DNA from 3 places in the Kosakonia cowanii JCM 10956 genome. Region 1 is predicted to be linked to each of the others. Evidence: predicted binding sites of a transcription regulator. Region 1 holds the regulator's gene; each other region holds the start of a gene.
The links. The regulator LexA, encoded in region 1, represses DNA repair genes until DNA is damaged. The targets are predictions, from matches to a motif close to TNCTGTATGTACATACAGNA.

Region 1 (6,148 bases):
TGCTGGTAATGGCGATGATGGCGGCAGTCGGCTGGCTGAACGGGCTGGGGTGGAGCTATTACGCCACCGTGCTGGTTGCCGGGGCGCTGTTTGTTTATCAGCAGGTGCTGATTGCAGGCCGCGAGCGCGATGCCTGTTTTAAAGCCTTTCTGAACAATAACTACGTTGGTCTGGTGCTGTTTCTGGGGCTGGCGGTGAGCTATCTGCACGTATAGCGCGGGTTTGTCGGGGTTGTGCGCTCGTGCGCTGGGTTGACGGGCTCGGGCGCTGAGTTGCCGGATGGCGGCTGCGCCTTATCCGGCCTACGGGTTCGGTGCCCCTGAAACCGCCCAGGCCGGATAAGCGTTTGCGCGCCATCCGGCAATGAGCATACCGTTCAGCATTATCACCCAGGCCGGATAAGCGTTTACGCGCCATCCGGCACTTCCGTTACTCCGCTTGCGTCGCACTCTCGATCGTTAAACGCACATCCGATGTCATCAGCTCCGCCAGCATCTGGTAAACGCCAAGCGTGCGCGCCGGATCGGCGTCGCCGGTATCACTGATATAACCCTCGTCGCGCAGCGTCAGCACCAGCGTGCTGAAGACCGCTTTATCGAAGAACTCCGGTGCGTTGATGCCATGCAGCACCGACAGACGTTGCGCCAGCGTACGGCTCTCTTTCTCCAGCGTACTGCGGTTCATCGCCGGATTGGCGCTCAGCAGCCAGAAGGTGATGGCATAACGCTGCAGCGTCTCGCGCGCGCCTGCGGCCAGCAGCTGCAGAGTGCGTGAGTGTGCCGGATTGATGCTCAGCAGATCCTCTTTCAGGGTAATCAGCCCCTGGCGCACCAGCTCCTGAATCAGCTTATCCAGCACCTCCGCCAGCTCTGCATTTTCCCAGCGCAGGAACAGCTCGGCCTTCAGCATCGGGTAGAGCAGTTCCACATGACGCAGAATTTCACCGCGTGAGATGGCACGATGCTGGGTGACAATCGCCGCGATCAGCGACGGCAACATCAGCATGTGCGCAATATTGTTGCGGTAATAGGTCATCAGCACCGCCTGCTCGCGCGGCAGGATGATGATATCGCCGATGGTGTCCTTCTCGACCTCAAACTTGTTCATCTGCAGCGCGTGAGCGATAAGCTCAGCGGCGCTGGCGGATGGTGCGGTGGAGTCCGGGGAGTAGGGCACATTGCGCATCAGCTCAAGGTAGCAGTCAAGCTGCTCGGTGAGCTGCTCGCGCGTCAATGAGCGCTGGCGCGAAGCCAGCAGCGCCGTACAGCAGAGGTTCATGGCGTTTGCCGCCCCGGCATTGTTGATGCGAACCATCAGATCGGCGGCGATGCTATTAACCGTCGGCGTCAGCCATGCCGGACGGATCGCTTCAATCGGATCGATCGATTCGCGCCACTCCGGTACATGGTGGTTCAGATAGTTCATCAGCGGGATTGGCTCGCCGAAGTTCACATAGCCCTGACCGAGGTTACGCAGCTTGCTGAGGCCGCGCACCATCTGCAGTAGGCTCTCTTTCTCTTTTGTCGCGCCGCGCAGCTCTTTGGCGTAGGTGCCGACCTCCATCACATGCTCGTAGCCGATATAGATAGGCACCAGCGTGATTGGGCGTGTGCCGCCGCGCAGCATCGCCTGGATAGTCATCGACAGGGTACCGGTTTTCGGATCGAGCAGACGCCCGGTGCGCGAGCGACCGCCCTCAACGAAATACTCCACCGAATAACCGCGGCTAAACAGCTCGCCCAGATATTCACGGAACACCGTCGAGTAGAGCTTGTTGCCTTTAAAGGTACGGCGAATAAAGAAGGCGCCAAGGCGGCGGAAAATCGGCCCGGCGGGCCAGAAGTTGAGGTTGATCCCGGCCGCAATATGCGGCGGCACCAGGCCCTGGTGGTAAAGCACGTAGGAGAGCAGTAGGTAGTCCATGTGGCTGCGGTGGCAGGGCACATAGACAATTTCATGGCCCTCGTGCGCCAGCTGGCGTACGCGCTCGGCGTTGTGCACGTTGATCCCCTGATAGAGCCGGTTCCACGTAAAGCCGAGGATACGGTCGGTCAGGCGAATCATCTCGTAAGAGAAGTTAGCGGCAATCTCTTCCATCAGCGCGATCGCGTTCTGCTGCGCCTTATCGTGGGAGATCTTTTTGCTGCGCGCTTCATCTTCCACCGCACGGGCAATCGCTTTCGACGATAGCAGCTTATTGAAGAGATCCTGACGCGCCGGCAGGCGTGGGCCAACGGCGGCCAGACGCTGACGGGCGAAGTGCATACGCGCCACGCGGGCCAGTTTCTGCGCGATGATCTTATCCGTACCATGTTCGGTCGCCATGCGGCGCAGCGAAACCGGCGGGGAGAAGCGCACAAAGCTGTCGCGGCCAAGCCACGAAACAGCGAAGAATTTCTGCACACCGTTGAGCATGCGCAACGGCGGGTTGATTTCACCCTTTTCACGCCCCGGCGAGCGGCCAAACATCACCGATACCGGCACCATCTGCACATCCAGATCGGGATGGCTGCGGTGTAAATCCAGATAGTCGTGGAACAGTTTGATCGACTCTTCTTTCGGCGTGTAATAGGTGAATACGCGCGGGCCGCCGTGAATAAACACGTAGCGTGGCAGCAGCGCGCCATCGATCTCCAGCGGTTCGAGGGGATCGGGTAATTCATGCGCCAGGCACTGCTCGCGCAAGGTCATTAAGTCAGCCTTTGAGTTGTAAGGCAGCACGTACATAATAGGACGTGATGTGTCGAGCCCCAGTTCCTGTGCAGGTTCTGCGGGGATCGATTTACTTTTTACCAGCACGCTTAATGGTAAGTTCAGTAATTTGTAGTAAATTCGTGGCCAGCCGGACATAAAGGGTGTAAAGCCTCTGGTTATTAATAGTGCCATTGCGCCGCAAGAATATCAGAAAGCACGCATAATTTCTGTGGTACCGCTGCGTGTACCACTACTCATTGACGCTTAATAGTTAAAAAGGTTCTTTTCATGGCCAATAATACCACCGGTTTTACCCGGATCATTAAAGCCGCAGGATATTCGTGGAAAGGCGTACGCGCAGCCTGGATTAATGAAGCTGCATTTCGCCAGGAGGGCGTAGCCGTTGTTCTGGCTATTATTATCGCTGCATTTTTGGATATTGATGTCATCACGCGCGTCCTGCTTATTGGCTCGGTCACGCTGGTGATGATTGTCGAAATCCTCAACAGCGCTATCGAAGCGGTTGTAGACCGTATCGGGTCTGAATTCCATGAGCTTTCCGGCCGGGCAAAAGATATGGGATCGGCGGCGGTGCTGATGACAATCTTACTGGCGGTCTTTACCTGGGTCTCGCTTCTTTGGTCACATTTTCGATAGCGTTTCCATAATTCTATAACACTCTGGATTTTTGCTTAAATGTGGTTTCAAAATCGCCGTTGACTGTATATACTCACAGCATAACTGTATATACACCCAGGGGGCGGGATGAAAGCATTAACGGCCAGGCAGCAAGAGGTGTTCGATCTGATTCGCGATCGCATCACCCAAACCGGTATGCCACCGACGCGTGCGGAAATCGCACAGCAATTGGGGTTCCGTTCCCCAAATGCAGCCGAAGAACACCTTAAAGCGCTGGCGCGCAAAGGGGTGATCGAAATCGTATCTGGTGCATCGCGCGGTCTCCGCCTGCTGCTGGAAGAAGAGAACGATATTGGTCTTCCGCTGATTGGTCGCGTCGCTGCGGGTGAGCCGCTGCTGGCGCAACAGCATATCGAAAGCCACTATCAGGTCGATCCGAATCTCTTTAAACCGCATGCGGACTTCCTGCTGCGCGTTAGCGGGATGTCGATGAAAGATATCGGTATTATGGACGGCGATCTGCTGGCGGTGCATAAAACCCAGGATGCGCGTAACGGCCAGGTGATCGTCGCCCGTATCGAAGATGAAGTAACGGTGAAGCGCCTGAAAAAACATGGCAACACCGTTGAACTGTTGGCGGAAAACAGCGACTTCTCTCCGATTGTTGTTGATCTGCGTAAACAGAACTTCACCATTGAAGGGCTGGCAGTTGGCGTGATCCGTAACGGTGAATGGCTGTAACGCCTCTTTTCTCTGCTGTGGCGCCCGTTTAGCGCCGCAGCGCCACGCTTCCTCTTTTTAACGACGCTTACGCTATGCCGCTGTTAACCGCATCCGACAAAGCTTTGTGGCGGCTTGCGCTGCCGATGATTTTATCGAATATCACCGTTCCGCTGCTGGGCTTAGTTGATACGGCAGTGATTGGTCATCTGGATAGCCCCGTCTACCTTGGCGGCGTGGCGATTGGCGCAACGGCAACCAGCTTCCTCTTTATGCTGCTGCTGTTTCTGCGTATGAGCACCACCGGGCTGACCGCCCAGGCATTTGGTGCAAAAAATCCCTCTGCACTCTCACGTGCGCTTGTCCAGCCTCTGCTGCTGGCGCTCGGCGCAGGTATCGTCATTGCGCTGCTGCGTACGCCGCTTATCGACCTGGCGCTGCATATTACCGGCGGCAGCGAGGCAGTGCTGGAGCAGGCGCGGCGCTTCCTTGCCATTCGCTGGCTGAGCGCACCCGCCTCGCTGGGCAATATGGTGCTGCTTGGCTGGCTGCTCGGCGTGCAGTATGCCCGCGCACCGGTGATACTGCTGGTGGTCGGCAATCTCTTCAATATCGTTCTCGACCTCTGGCTGGTGATGGGCCTGCATATGAATGTGCAGGGCGCTGCGCTCGCGACGGTTATCGCGGAATATGTCACCTTCTTTATCGGCTTGCTGATGGTGCGGCAGGTTTTACGCCGGCAGGCTATCTCTCTTTCGATGCTGAAATCCGCCTGGCGCGGCGGCGTTCGCCGTTTGCTGGCGCTCAATCGCGATATCATGCTGCGCTCGCTGCTGCTGCAACTCTGCTTTGGCTCCATCACCGTGCTGGGTGCTCGTCTCGGCAGCGAAACGGTCGCCGCCAACGCGGTGCTGATGATGTTCCTCACCTTTACCGCCTATGCGCTTGACGGCTTTGCCTATGCCGTCGAAGCCCACTCCGGTCAGGCTTACGGCGCGCGCGATGGTAGCCAGTTGCTGCACGTCTGGCGCGCGGCCTGCCGGCAGGCAGGGTTTGTGGCCCTCGCCTTTGCCCTTGTCTACGCGCTGGCAGGAAGCACGCTTATTGCGCTGCTGACCTCCATTCCTGAACTGCAGGCGGTTGCCGGACACTATCTTATCTGGCAGGTGGTATTGCCGCTGGTGGGGGTGTGGTGCTATTTGCTCGACGGCATGTTTGTGGGTGCGACGCGCGCGGCTGAAATGCGTAACAGTATGGCGGTTGCCGCTGCCGGTTTTGGCCTGACCCTGCTGACGGTGCCGTGGTTTGGCAACCACGGTTTATGGCTCTCTCTGGCGGTTTTCCTGGCGCTGCGTGGTATCACGCTGGCGCTGATCTGGCGTCATCACTGGCGCAACGGCAGCTGGTTTGCCAATGCCGACAATGCATGAGGATCTGCGGCTTCGTCTGGCGTGTATGGTTAAAGATTCCGAATAAAAAACCGAACGCCGAATCCTTATCTACAATAATTAATACGTTCAGCACGCAAGAACGTCATTTTAACCGAACGATAAGGAGTCAATTATGAACAAAGACGAAGTCGGCGGTAACTGGAAACAGTTTAAAGGTACTGTTAAAGAGAAATGGGGCAAATTGACCGATGACGATATGACCGTCATCGAAGGTAAACGTGACCAGCTGGTAGGTAAAATCCAGGAGCGTTACGGTTACGCGAAAGACGAAGCGGAGAAGGAAGTTACAGATTGGGAATCACGTAACGAATACCGCTGGTAGCCAACACTTCCCCCTCAAGTGTATTAACCCTCACAGGCTACCCTGCCCGTAGGTACAAGGATGTACCTCCCTAATCTCCAATCCCTTCATCTTTCACGTTTTATCTGCGTTGGCTGCACTCGCTCACATGAGTCACATACTTTCGTATTCTTCCCATGATTCGCGCGCTTGCCGAATCCCTTCATCTTTCACGTTTTATCTGCGTTGGCTGCACTTGCTCACATGAGTCACATACTTTCGTATGCTCCCCATGATTCGCGCGCTTGCCGCCTTGCTAAAACGCGAAATATTTTGGGATTACTATCTGAAATAGAAACAGAAA
Region 2 (6,148 bases), on a different replicon from region 1:
ATGGCGGTTGCCGGTGTATTCCCAGGGCATCACGTCCGGGAGCGGGTTCTGCGGCAGTGCCGGGCGGCCCTTCGCCAGCACGTAGGCGCTTTCGTGCTGATAGCCCACAAACGCCGACTTCGAGGCATAGGATTTGGTGAAGACCAGATGACCGACCACCCGGAAGCCGGCGGCTTTCCATGCCTGCATGAAAGTGTCCACGCGGTTCCAGCCGTAAAAGCTCACGGCCAGGCTGTTGTTTTTCAGGACGCGGAACATCTCCTGACTGGCCGGGCGTACCCACTCGTCGCTCACGTCGCCCGCGATCGAACGGCCGGACCGGTCCTTAAACCCGACGAGGTACGGCGGATCGGTGAGAATGAAATCGATGCTGGAATCCGGAAAGGTGGCCATCAGCTGCACGCTGTCGCCCTGCATGAATCGGGACATGTTCTGCTCCTCAGTCTGTAGGGGCACCCCTGTGGTGCCGTGACCTCCACACAGACGGGCGTCCGGGCGAGAAGGCAGGGGCGTCAGCGCAGGCCGCACGCGCCGCCGGAGCGGACTGAATGTCCCGCGCACGGCGGGGAACGGGCGAGCATGACGGCGACAGCGAACCCTTGCCGGCGAGCCAGCCCGGCTACCGTGAGGGCACGGCACTTTCTGCCCGCCACGGGCCGGACGTCAGGACGGACAGTGGCAGAGAGGTGGAGCGCAGCGACGTCCTTCAGGCACTGAAGCGGTGGCCAGCGCGCTGCACTGGCAGCGGGCTCCCTGCCGCCCGCGCCGGCGGCCTCCGCATTCACCGGGAACCCCGCCCGGCGAACACGGAGGGAACGGGTTAAGGGCGCTTTACCGCGTCGATCGCGTAGCGTTTGTACTGCCTAACAGTGATTTTAAAGTGCCGGGAATTGAATTTTATTCAAATGGCCCTATATACACCAACCCCACTTACCTTTCATGCAGGCACAGAAATGGCAGAACAGTTTAAAATGGAAAGAACGCAGTACGTATCTTTCACAAAAAAAGAGGCAGAGATTCTCGATAAAGGCAGAGAAATCGCCAGTGCATTTTCAGCCAAACCGGTTTCAGTTAACAAATTTGTCCGTAAGAATGCGGAACTTCGTGCAAAAAAAATCAACGAGGGTGATGTAAGTGGCTAAAAAATTTGAGAAAACCATCCCAGGCCATCAGTATAAAATTGGGTTAGGGGTTATTCAGGCTGAGAAAATGGGTAAGGCTGCCAGCAAAGTAAATGAAACGCCGCGCGATTTTCTGAAAAAAAGCGCTTTAGACAATGCTCAGGCGCTGATCGATTCGGCAAAGATCGGTAACGATTAGTTAGACCACCTCAAAGGGTATCTTGTAAAACCGCCACCAGGCGGTTTTTTTCGTCTCTCTGCCATCTTTGGGCCCCCCTGTTCTGCCGAACTAAGCTTAATAACGAAAAAAGCCGCCCCTGGGGACGGCTATAAACCTTTCAGTTTTGCCCGTTCAAGTTTTCACCTTCACAGACTCCGGCACCATTAAAGGAACCAGTTGATCAATTGCAGTACAGCAACAATTAAGGTCAGAATAGCGATAATCAGCTCAATCATTCCCCGCACCTCCATCTCTGTGGCGCGTAGGTTACTAGGCAGTCCCCTTTCCTCTAATCCGCCCAATCCGGCTATGCCATTCACTTCGCTAAAAGAAGAATTTCACCACGCTGCCGCCCAGGCTTCCGGGTGCGAAACCGAAAGAGGGCTATACCTTAGCTGCCTGCTTGCCGACAGTTCCGGTACTGTTCACTACCAAATTCAGTTTTGAAGAGCTTGATCGGGCTGCGTTCAGAGGCGGTTCCACGTAGTTTTACTTCATTAGCTGACGCATTATAAACGGTAAATGCTGCTTATAGAATGCTCATTTGCAATGGGTAGGTCATAAGACGTATAATTAACTCGCTAAAAGAAGAATTTCTCCACGCTGTACTCCGGATGCCCGCGAAGCATCACAGGTTACAGAGTAAAAAACCCGCCTTGAGCGGGTTTTTTACTTTATGAGGCCGCCGTCAGGCGGTTTTTTTATGCCCTCTGTTGCCACTCGATAAAACGCCAACTCTGCCGAATCCCAGTCTGCGCCGATCGTTAAAACTCCGGTAACAGAGGCTTTTCAGCTGGCACAGTGAAGCGACCGGACCGCAGGCCCGTGTAAACGCATAAAAAAACCCGCCGGAGCGGGTTCAGGGGAACAGGTCTTCTATCACCGACGGGGCTGCTTTTCTTCGTCAAACGCCAGCAGGACGCCCGCGATAACCATCAGACCGTAGCATATCTGCAGCCCCACCTTTACGGCGACCGGCACATTGTCCAGGGCAACCAGCGGGATGAGGAAGAGGATACTGGCCAGCAGAAATCCGCGACCGGTTTTACGCATCCGGGCGTGCAGCTGCTGTTCCGGAACACCTGCGCGGCGCAGCAGGTCCGTCGTCACGCCTTCCGCTTTCTGTTTAATACGTCCCATCATGCCACCTGTTAAAAGAGTTTTTTCATATTGTCACGGACAGCTGACGCCGGTGCTGCCGGCTGCGCATCGCTGACGTCAGCCCTGCCGGCAGGCTTCACAGGCTCTGAACGAGTGTCATGAGCGGGCTCGGTCACACCGGCAATCTGCCCGGTGAGCGCCCGGAGCGCAGGAATGCTGTCCGGCGGAACCGGCATACTGGTCAGCAGGCGCGGGAGGCGGGCATCGAGCGTGTGCAGGGCGAAACCGGCAATGATCAGGTTACGCAGCAGCACGCCACGCTGCCGGGAGGTGGTGCCTTCCAGCAGGTCAGCAACGCGCCGGGATTCCTGAGAATCCGTCAGCTGAAGCGTGAAACGTCTGCGGGCAGCATTACCGCTACAGTCAGCCGGCGATCCCGTCACGGCAGGCAGTCCCTCCGGCTCCGGTGCTGCACCGGTCTGATACTCCCCCGATAACGCCGCCAGCAGACTGGCCAGCTGACCATAGCGCAGCCTTCCGTCAAAAAGCTCTGTCACCAGAGCGGGGAGACGGTTATCGGCGTGATACAGCACGCTGCCGGCAGCAGCGGCGGTGCGGAGAAAATCTCCCCGCAGCGGCTGTGATATGGTTTCCAGCGTGCCGGCGGCCAGCATGTCAGTGCGGTCGTCAGTGTGGAGATAAAAGGAGTATTTGCCTGCAGGCACGGTCAGCCCTCACGTTGATAACGGGCTATCTCCCTTGCGAGCGCCATCTGCGGATCGCTGATCACTTCAATACGCTCAGCGGCCAGCGGCCATGCCCGGCGTACAGCAGGTTCAATCAGTTCAGCCCCGCCGCCGACCAGGAAAATGCGGTTCACATTCCGGTAGCCGGCCAGTTCGCTGACCACTTTGGCACTCAGGGTGTCGATAGCTTCTTCAATTTTGTCAGTAACATAATCAATCCTGCTCCCATCATTAATGATGCGGTTCAGAAATGCACGATCTTTCCGGTGACGGACCACGCTGTCAGCCACCAGGGGGCTGGTTTCACTGTCTGCTGCGCGCAGCGCTGCCCGGGCCGCCCGCGTGACCATCGACACCCCGACTGAAGGGTTACCCTGCACGGCGCTGATGTCATCAAACTGCCCCACAATCACACCGGCATCCAGCGTGGTGCCTCCCAGATCGATGATGAGCGTGGTCTCGGATACGCCGGGCTTCAGCTCCGACAACCGGGTGTAGGCCGCCGGCAGGGATTCAGGCATGACAATGACGTCGGTGATGACAAAGCGTTCCCGCTTGTTCACCGTAATGTCGCGCAGCAGGTTCTCACGCTTACGGCGGATGTTGGTTTCGTTCTTCTGGCAGTCCTGATCGTAATATTCACTCAGCGGGAGGGTTACTGTCACCGTCACGTCCTGGGGCGCCAGACCGCTGTTCAGCAGTGCATGGTGAACAGCCAGCAGGTTAAGATCGCCATACTGGTATTCCACATTGGTGGTCGGCATGACGTCACGGCTGACGCTGTCCCAGGTATATTTCAGGGTACCAATCTGGTAGTTGAACGCGTTTGCGCCAAAATCGGCCACTTTCCAGCCATGACGGAATGAGTTGGCAGACAGGTGCGTCTTCAGGCCGTCAGCATCAAACCAGGCCAGTTTAACGTTGGTGGAACCGTCGTCACAGTTGATATTCATTTATTGCATCCTTTATTGTGCTCAATTTGAGAATATCATAATCACCATCAATCAAAACGCAATAGTAAATACTCAATATGAGTATATTAATGTGCTCTTTATTATCCATGTGATTTATTTTTGTCCGTTTAACAGCACGCTGGCGCGCCGGACGGCAATTCACCTTGCGCATTTCGTAAACCGGTAAATATACTGTTTATACATACAGTATATTTATAACAAGGAGTGGCGTTATGGATCTGATAATGCTGACCCCGACCGAAAGCGCGCAGGCCCTGGCTCTGCCGCTGTTTCTGGAGATGGTGCCGTGTGGTTTTCCGTCTCCCGCCCAGGACTATGTGGAACAGGAGCTGGATCTCAATGAGTACTGCATACGGCACCGCAGCGCGACCTACTACCTGCGCGCCCACGGCGACAGCATGCGGGATGGTTTCCTCTTTAACGGGGACCTGCTGGTTGTCGACAGTGCCATGAAGCCGGAGCACGGCGATATCGTCGTGGCCGGTATGGGGTCGGAATTTACCGTAAAGCGGCTGCAGACACGGCCGAAACTGTGTCTGCAGCCCATGAACCCGGCTTTTCCGCCCATTTATCCCGATCCGGATGAGCTGCAGATTTTCGGCGTGGTCACCCACATCATCCACCGCACCCGCGAGGTGATGAAGTGTTTGGACTAGCTGACGTCAACTCATTTTATGCCTCCTGCGAGAAGGTCTTTCGCCCCGACCTGAAGGGCTGCCCGGTGGTGGTGCTGTCGAACAATGACGGATGCTGCATCGCCCGGTCTCCGGAAGCAAAACGCCTGGGCATAAAAATGGGCGATCCGTGGTTTAAAATCCGCGAACAAACCTTCGCAGAGAAAATACACGTATTTTCAAGTAACTATGAGCTTTACGCGAGTATGAGTAACCGGGTCATGTCCTGCCTCGAGGAGATGGCGCCACGCGTTGAGCAGTACTCCATCGACGAGATGTTTCTCGATCTGCGGGGGCTGGAAACGGCCATCAGCTATGAAACGTTCGGGGCGCAGCTGCGCGCGCACGTTCAGGCCTGCACCCGGCTCACCATTGGCGTCGGGATGGGACCGACCAAAACGCTGGCCAAATCCGCGCAGTGGGCCTCCAAGGAATGGCCCGCTTTCCGGGGCGTCCTGGCGCTGACACCGGGCAACCCCGCCCGGACGGAAAAACTGCTCGCCCTGCAGCCTGTTCAGGAGCTCTGGGGCGTCGGCAGCCGTATTGCCCGCCCCCTGAACACAATGGGGATCACCACGGCCCTGCAGCTGGCCCGCACAAACCCGGCCTTCATCCGGAAGAATTTCAGTGTGGTGCTTGAGCGCACCGTGCGGGAACTCAACGGCGAATCCTGTATTCCGCTTGAGGAAGCGCCACCGGCGAAGCAGCAGATTGTCTGCTCCCGTTCTTTCGGGGAGAGAATTGTCACCCCCGAAGACATGCGGCAGGCTGTCTGCCAGTATGCAGAGCGCGCAGCTGAGAAACTGCGCACAGAGCGTCAGTACTGCCGGCATATCTCAGTGTTCATCAAGACCTCACCCTATGCTGCTTCAGAGCCTTACTACGGTAACGTGGCGGTTGAAAAGCTGGTGACGTCCACCCAGGACACCCGCGATATCATTGCGGCCGCCATGCGCGGTCTGGAGCGTATCTGGCGAGATGGCCACCGGTATGCCAAAGCCGGTGTCATGCTGAATGACTTTACCGCCACCGGCGTGGCCCAGCTGTCCCTGTTCGATGAGCAGCCGCCCCGCCCCTACAGTCAGGAACTGATGAACGTTCTGGACGGCATAAACCAGTCCGGCCTCGGTCAGGTGTGGTTTGCCGGCCGTGGCATCGCCCCGCAGTGGAAAATGAAACGGGAAATGCTCAGTCCTGCCTACACCACACGCTGGAAAGAGATCCCCCTGGCCCGGATTGGATAAGCCAGGTGGTTCCGGCACCCTGCTCACACAAGCACGGCAGGACGCCGTGCGAAGCTCCGATCTGATTA
Region 3 (6,148 bases), 340 kb from region 1:
CGGCAATCTGGTGGCGCACTTCGGTTGTCAGCTGGGACTCCAGCGCACGCTGTGCCAGCGCCTGGACCTCTTCGCAATCAATGCGGCGCAGCAAATATTTGATACGCGCCACCGAGCGACCATTCATGGAAAGATGCCGGTAGCCCATGCCAATCAATAGCGCGACGCACATCGGATCGCCGGCCATTTCTCCGCATAAACAGAGATCGATCCCCAGCCGTTCAGCTTCGCCTGAAATCATCGCCAGCGCGCGCAGCACCGCCGGGTGCAGGCTGTCATACATATTCGCTACACGGGTATTGTTACGATCGACAGCAAGAATGTATTGGGTTAAGTCATTAGTGCCGACAGAGATAAAATCGACGCGGTTAACCAGGTGCGACAGCATAAACACCATCGAGGGGACTTCCAGCATCACGCCAATGCGCGGTTTCGGAATGGCATAACCGATCATCTCTTCCACTTCCCGCCCGGCACGCTCAATCAGCCTGCGCGCCTCATCCACCTCATCAATGCTGGTGATCATCGGCAGCAGAATGCTGAGGTTGCCGGTTGCAGCGTTTGCCCGCAGCATTGCGCGCACCTGGATCAGGAAGATCTCCGGCTGATCGAGGGTAATACGAATGCCACGCCAGCCAAGGCAGGGGTTCTCTTCGCTTATCGGCATATAGGGTAGCTGCTTGTCGGCGCCGACATCCAGCGTACGCAGCGTCACTGGCTTGTCGTTAAACATCTGCAACATGCCCTGATACTGCGCCACCTGCTCCTCTTCGGAGGGAAAACCACTTTGCAACATAAAGGGAATTTCGGTGCGGTAGAGCCCAATGCCGTCGATTCGCTTGCCCAGCTTCTCTTCATGGGCAGGGCTTAACCCGGCGTTGAGCATCACTTTAACTCGCTCGCCGCTGCTTAAGCGGGCTTCGAGGTTGACGTCATCTTCGGCAAGACGGCTTAACTCATTCTCTTCCGTGATGAGACGCTGGTACTCCTGCAGCAGTACCGGCTCAGGATCGACCAGCAGTTCGCCACGATAGCCATCAACGATCAGCGTCCGCCGATGCAGCGCTGAAGGCTGAATATCGGCCCCCATAACCGTAGGAATGCCCAGCGCGCGCACCATAATCGCGGCATGGGAGTTGGAGGCGCCATCGCGCACCACCACGCCCGCCAGCCTGTCATGGGGCAACTCGGCAAGCGTCGTTGCAGAGAGTTCGTCTGCCACCAGCACGAAGCGTTCCGGCCAGCTATTTGGCCCCTGAATATTGTCATCAAGATGGAACAGCAGGCGCTGGCCGAGAGCGCGCAGATCGCCCGCGCGCTCTTTCAGATAGCCATCACTGAGGGCGGCAAACTGCGCGGCAAAGCTCTCAATAACGGTTTTTACCGCCCACTCGGCGACCACACCGCGGTCGACCTCTTCAAACAGCTCGCGGCGAAGACGCGCATCGGAGAGCAGGTGCGAATAGAGGTCAAAGATCGCCGCCGTCTCTTTTTGCGCGCCGGCGGAGAAGCGTTTGCTGTAGCGACGAAACTCATTCGCCGCCTCTTCCAGCGCGGTCGTTAACCTTTCCCGCTCAAGAGAGGTATCCAGCGTCGAGGCCGGGTAAACCTGCTCCATCAACGGCAGCGTTTGATCCATCCACCCTTCGGCAATCGCCACGCCGGACGAGGCCGGCAGCGCACGAATACGGGTCTGACGATACTGGCCAAACAGGGCGGTTAGCTGAGACTGGGAAAGAATACCCGCCATCTGGGTGGCGAGGGTAACAAGGAAGGACTCTTCGCTCTCGTCGTACTGGCGAATTTCGCGCTGCTGCACCACCAGTACGCCAAGCAACTGGCGGCGCTGAATGATCGGCACACCAAGAAAAGCGCGAAACCGCTCCTCTTTCACCGAGGGGATAAATTTAAAGCTGGGGTGTTTTTGCGCGTCGGCAAGGTTGATAGGCTCCGCCAGCCTGCCTACCAGGCCGACGATACCTTGATCGAATGCGAGCGTAACAGTGCGGCCGCGCGGCTTTTTCAAACCGCGCGTCGCCATAAGATAGAAACAGCGCCTGTCGTGATCTGCGAGATAGACCGAACATACTTCGGTTTCCATCGCCAGACAAACGTCGGTAACCAGTATCTCCAGCGCTTCGTTAAGACGTGGCGCGCTGGCAACTTTCTCAACAATCTCTCGCAGTCGGGTGAGCATAATGTGGGTGGCTTAACCTCGTTTCCGTCGCCAGGCAGGCGCGCTTTGCGGCTTCACAGGGGTCTCCTGAAGCGCCAGCACAGCGGCTGCAAACTCTTTCATCACCCGCCGGTAGACGTCGCGTTTAAACGACACAACCTGGCGAACAGGATACCAGTAGCTCACCCAACGCCAGCCATCAAACTCGGGTGTACTGCTGGTTTGCATATTGATATCGCTGTCGTTGCTCATCAACTGCAAAAGAAACCATTTCTGTTTCTGGCCGATGCAAACCGGCTTTGTGTCCCAACGCACCAAACGTTTCGGTAACTTGTAACGCAACCAGTTACGGGTAGAAGCAAGGATACGAACATCTTTACGACTTAAGCCCACTTCCTCGAACAGCTCCCGGTACATGGCCTGCTCCGGAGATTCTCCAGGATTGATTCCCCCCTGGGGAAACTGCCATGAGTGCTGTCCGAAGCGTTTGGCCCACATGACCTGACCCTGTCGATTACAGATTACGATTCCCACATTTGGGCGGTAGCCATCGTCATCAATCACCGGACTACCTCAAAATAAACCTGAATAAAGCGATTGTTTCACACTCCCGGAAAACGGTAAACCACTCTATGACAGGGATATAAACGAATAACAATTGAATAACTCACAGTTATCATCACACTTATAAACAGACCCGCATCACGCCGAGGGGTTTTATTCACCTTTTCTGTGGATAGAGTTGTGAAGAAGTATGGAATTACCCAGGGAAAACCCAGAGTAGTCTGAATAATGGCTTAAGATGCGCAAAAAATTACTCTCCGTAATTCATTGGTTTAGTGCATCGAAAACCCCTTTCCGCTGCCGTTTTGTGACGATCGTCACGCTTAGGATCCTGGCGTTGATGAAAGATCGAGCAGAGCCGAATTTATCCACAGATTATGCCACTAAGTTAGGCACATTTTGTGCAAAAATTCGATTTTGCTCCCGCGTCAAGGCTGTAAATGGAAACAGTAGTCGTGGTTATTCCCACTTATCCCACTTTTCTGTGGATAACAGGGTGTAAGATCCTGTTCATTGTCAGTGACCAGATTTGGAAAACCTCGCGCCCTGTTGCGCAACACGCGAAGCGCTCTGCTAAATTAGCTTATAAATCATTGCATTGCTCTTTTTTCCCTGAACACGATAAACTTCTGCCGTGCGGTGGAAAACTGCTGTCTATTTTTTAACCAAAAGGTTTTAGCATGTGTGTAATCGCCCCTCTCACCTCTCCACCCGAAACTGAAGCGCAGCTGCTGGCGCAGGCGCAGCGGCTGGCAGGCTATACGTTAGGCGAGCTGGCTGAACTGGCCGGAATGCCGACGCCGCGCGATCTGAAGCGCGACAAAGGGTGGATCGGCGTGCTGCTGGAGCGCTGGCTGGGAGCGAGCGCAGGCAGTAAGCCGGAGCAGGATTTTGCGGCGCTGGGCGTGGAGCTGAAAACTATCCCGATAGATCCGCTGGGCGGTCCGCTGGAAACCACCTTTGTCTGCGTAGCACCGCTAACCGGCAACACAGGAGTGGTGTGGGAAACCAGCCATGTCCGCCATAAGCTTAAGCGCGTCCTGTGGGTACCTGTCGAGGGATCGCGCACCATTCCCCTTGCTGAGCGTCGGGTGGGATCGCCGCTGCTCTGGAGCCCGGACGCCGATGAGGAGCAGCAGTTGCGCCAGGACTGGGAAGAGTTAATGGATCTGATTGTGCTCGGCCAGGTCACGCGCATTACCGCCCGTCATGGTGAAGTGCTGCAGCTGCGCCCGAAAGCGGCCAACAGTAAAGCGTTAACCGAAGCCATCGGCGAGCACGGCGAGCCGATTCTGACCCTGCCGCGCGGTTTTTATTTGAAAAAGAACTTTACCCGTGCGCTGCTTGCGCGCCATTTTGCGTTATCGACCTAGTCTGTTTTTAGCCACTAAATCACCGCGTTTCGCTGCGTAACAGCGTGCACCTGCGCTTAACGAAACGCCCTCGTCTTATAACGGTGTAATTGGCGGTTTGCGCCCTCTCAGCAATAATTTTCAGATAATCCCGCTTTTTCATCGCATAAGGGCACGTTATTACTACACTTCTGTGAGGAAAAGCCGAGAGGATACGAACGATGAAGAAGTGGGCAGTGATTATTTCCGCGGTCGGGCTGGCATGTGCCGTCAGCGGTTGCAGCAGCGATTATGTAATGTCGACCAAAGACGGCAGAATGATTCTGACGGATGGTAAGCCGCAGATTGATGATGACACCGGGCTGGTGAGCTATCACGATCAGCAGGGCAACAAAATGCAGATTAACCGCGATGACGTATCCCAGATTATTGAGCGTTAAAAATTCCCTATAAAGGTCAGTAACCTGCTGGCCTTTAATCCATTTTTTCCTTTCCCTTTTGCTTCCCCTCTGCCATGGTTATATTCCTTTGTCAGCTCAACTGACGTGGCATGTTTGTTTAAGGAAGCCGGCTATGCACTATCACCGTATCCCCCACAGTTCGCTTGAAATAAGCACCCTCGGGCTGGGCACAATGACGTTTGGTGAACAAAACAGCGAAGCCGACGCCCATGCACAGCTTGATTACGCAGTCAGCCAGGGCATTAACCTGATTGATGTCGCAGAGATGTACCCCGTCCCTCCGCGCCCGGAAACCCAGGGCCTGACGGAAACCTACGTCGGCAACTGGCTGGCGAAACGCAACAACCGCGAAAAACTGGTTATCGCCTCGAAAGTGAGCGGCCCGAGCCGCAACAGCGATAGCGGCATTCGCCCGAACCAGGCACTCGATCGCAAAAATATCCGCGCCGCGCTTGATGAGAGCCTCAAGCGCCTGCAAACCGACTATCTCGATCTCTACCAGGTTCACTGGCCGCAGCGCCAGACCAACTGCTTTGGCAAGCTGGGCTACAGCTGGGTTGAGAGCGCGCCGGTCATCACCTTACTGGAAACGCTGGAAGCCCTTACCGAGTGCCAGCGCGCCGGTAAAATCCGCTATATCGGTGTCTCGAACGAAACGGCGTTTGGCGTGATGCGTTACCTGCAACTGGCGGAGAAGCACGAGCTGCCGCGCATTGTGACGATCCAGAACCCCTACAGCTTGCTGAACCGCAGCTTTGAGGTGGGTCTGGCGGAAGTGAGCCAGTATGAGGGCGTTGAACTGCTGGCCTACTCCTGCCTGGCGTTTGGTACGCTGACCGGCAAATACCTGAACGGTGCGAAACCGGCAGGTGCACGCAATACGCTGTTCAGCCGCTTTACCCGTTACAGCAGCGAGCAGTCACAAAAAGCGGTAGCGGCCTATGTCGATATTGCGAAACGGCACAATCTCGATCCGGCGCAGATGGCGCTGGCCTTCGTGCGTCGTCAGCCCTTCGTCGCCAGCACCCTGCTGGGCGCGACGACGATGGAGCAGCTGAAAACCAACGTTGAGAGCCTGCATCTGGATTTGAGCGATGAGGTGATCGCGGAGATCGAGGCGGTGCATCAGGTCTACACCTACCCCGCTCCGTAAAACTTACCGGCGGCGCTGCCAGATCCACAGCGCCGCAATCGCCAGCGCAAACAGCACACCAAACCCGATACCGGTTCCCACCACCGGCACGCCCACTTTGATGGCCAGTGAGTAAAGCCCCAGCATCAGCAGCATGGCGGTGTTTTCACCGAGGTTCTGCACGGCTATGGCGTTGCCCGCACCGACGGACTCCTTGCCAATCGCCTGCAACAGCGCGTTGAGCGGCACCACGAAGAAACCGCCGAGCACGCCAATCAGCATCAGCACGCCATAAGCAGGCAGCAGAGCGTGCTGCAGCGAGAAGATCACTACGGCGATACCGATCAGCACCCCGGCCGGCATACAGCGGGAGACCTTATCCAGCGTCACCAGCTTCGCCGCCAGCCCGGCACCCACCACAATGCCGACGGCAACCATCGCGTTGAGGTAGGTTGGCGTGGCG

Region 2: the regulator LexA is predicted to act here: its motif matches at 4,332-4,351, upstream of umuD (translesion error-prone DNA polymerase V autoproteolytic subunit).
Region 3: the regulator LexA is predicted to act here: its motif matches at 3,173-3,192, upstream of mutH (DNA mismatch repair endonuclease MutH).

Annotation. Positions count from the first base shown of each region.
Region 1 covers NZ_CP019445.1:874,454-880,601, reverse strand. The annotation lists gene ubiA (4-hydroxybenzoate octaprenyltransferase) at 1-215, shown strand, start outside; gene plsB (glycerol-3-phosphate 1-O-acyltransferase PlsB) at 430-2,850, opposite strand; gene BWI95_RS04050 (diacylglycerol kinase) at 2,983-3,351, shown strand; gene lexA (transcriptional repressor LexA) at 3,460-4,074, shown strand; gene dinF (MATE family efflux transporter DinF) at 4,149-5,483, shown strand; gene BWI95_RS04035 (CsbD family protein) at 5,617-5,826, shown strand.
Region 2 covers NZ_CP019446.1:84,908-91,055, forward strand. The annotation lists gene BWI95_RS22445 (DNA methyltransferase) at 1-429, opposite strand, end outside; gene BWI95_RS23480 (hypothetical protein) at 954-1,142, shown strand; gene BWI95_RS22455 (hypothetical protein) at 1,135-1,320, shown strand; gene BWI95_RS22460 (hypothetical protein) at 2,221-2,484, opposite strand; gene BWI95_RS22465 (plasmid partitioning/stability family protein) at 2,493-3,167, opposite strand; gene parM (plasmid segregation protein ParM domain-containing protein) at 3,170-4,141, opposite strand; gene umuD (translesion error-prone DNA polymerase V autoproteolytic subunit) at 4,375-4,818, shown strand; gene umuC (translesion error-prone DNA polymerase V subunit UmuC) at 4,806-6,080, shown strand.
Region 3 covers NZ_CP019445.1:1,212,692-1,218,839, forward strand. The annotation lists gene ptsP (phosphoenolpyruvate--protein phosphotransferase) at 1-2,197, opposite strand, end outside; gene rppH (RNA pyrophosphohydrolase) at 2,210-2,740, opposite strand; gene mutH (DNA mismatch repair endonuclease MutH) at 3,421-4,113, shown strand; gene BWI95_RS05705 (YgdI/YgdR family lipoprotein) at 4,314-4,532, shown strand; gene BWI95_RS05710 (NADP(H)-dependent aldo-keto reductase) at 4,666-5,706, shown strand; gene lplT (lysophospholipid transporter LplT) at 5,710-6,148, opposite strand, start outside.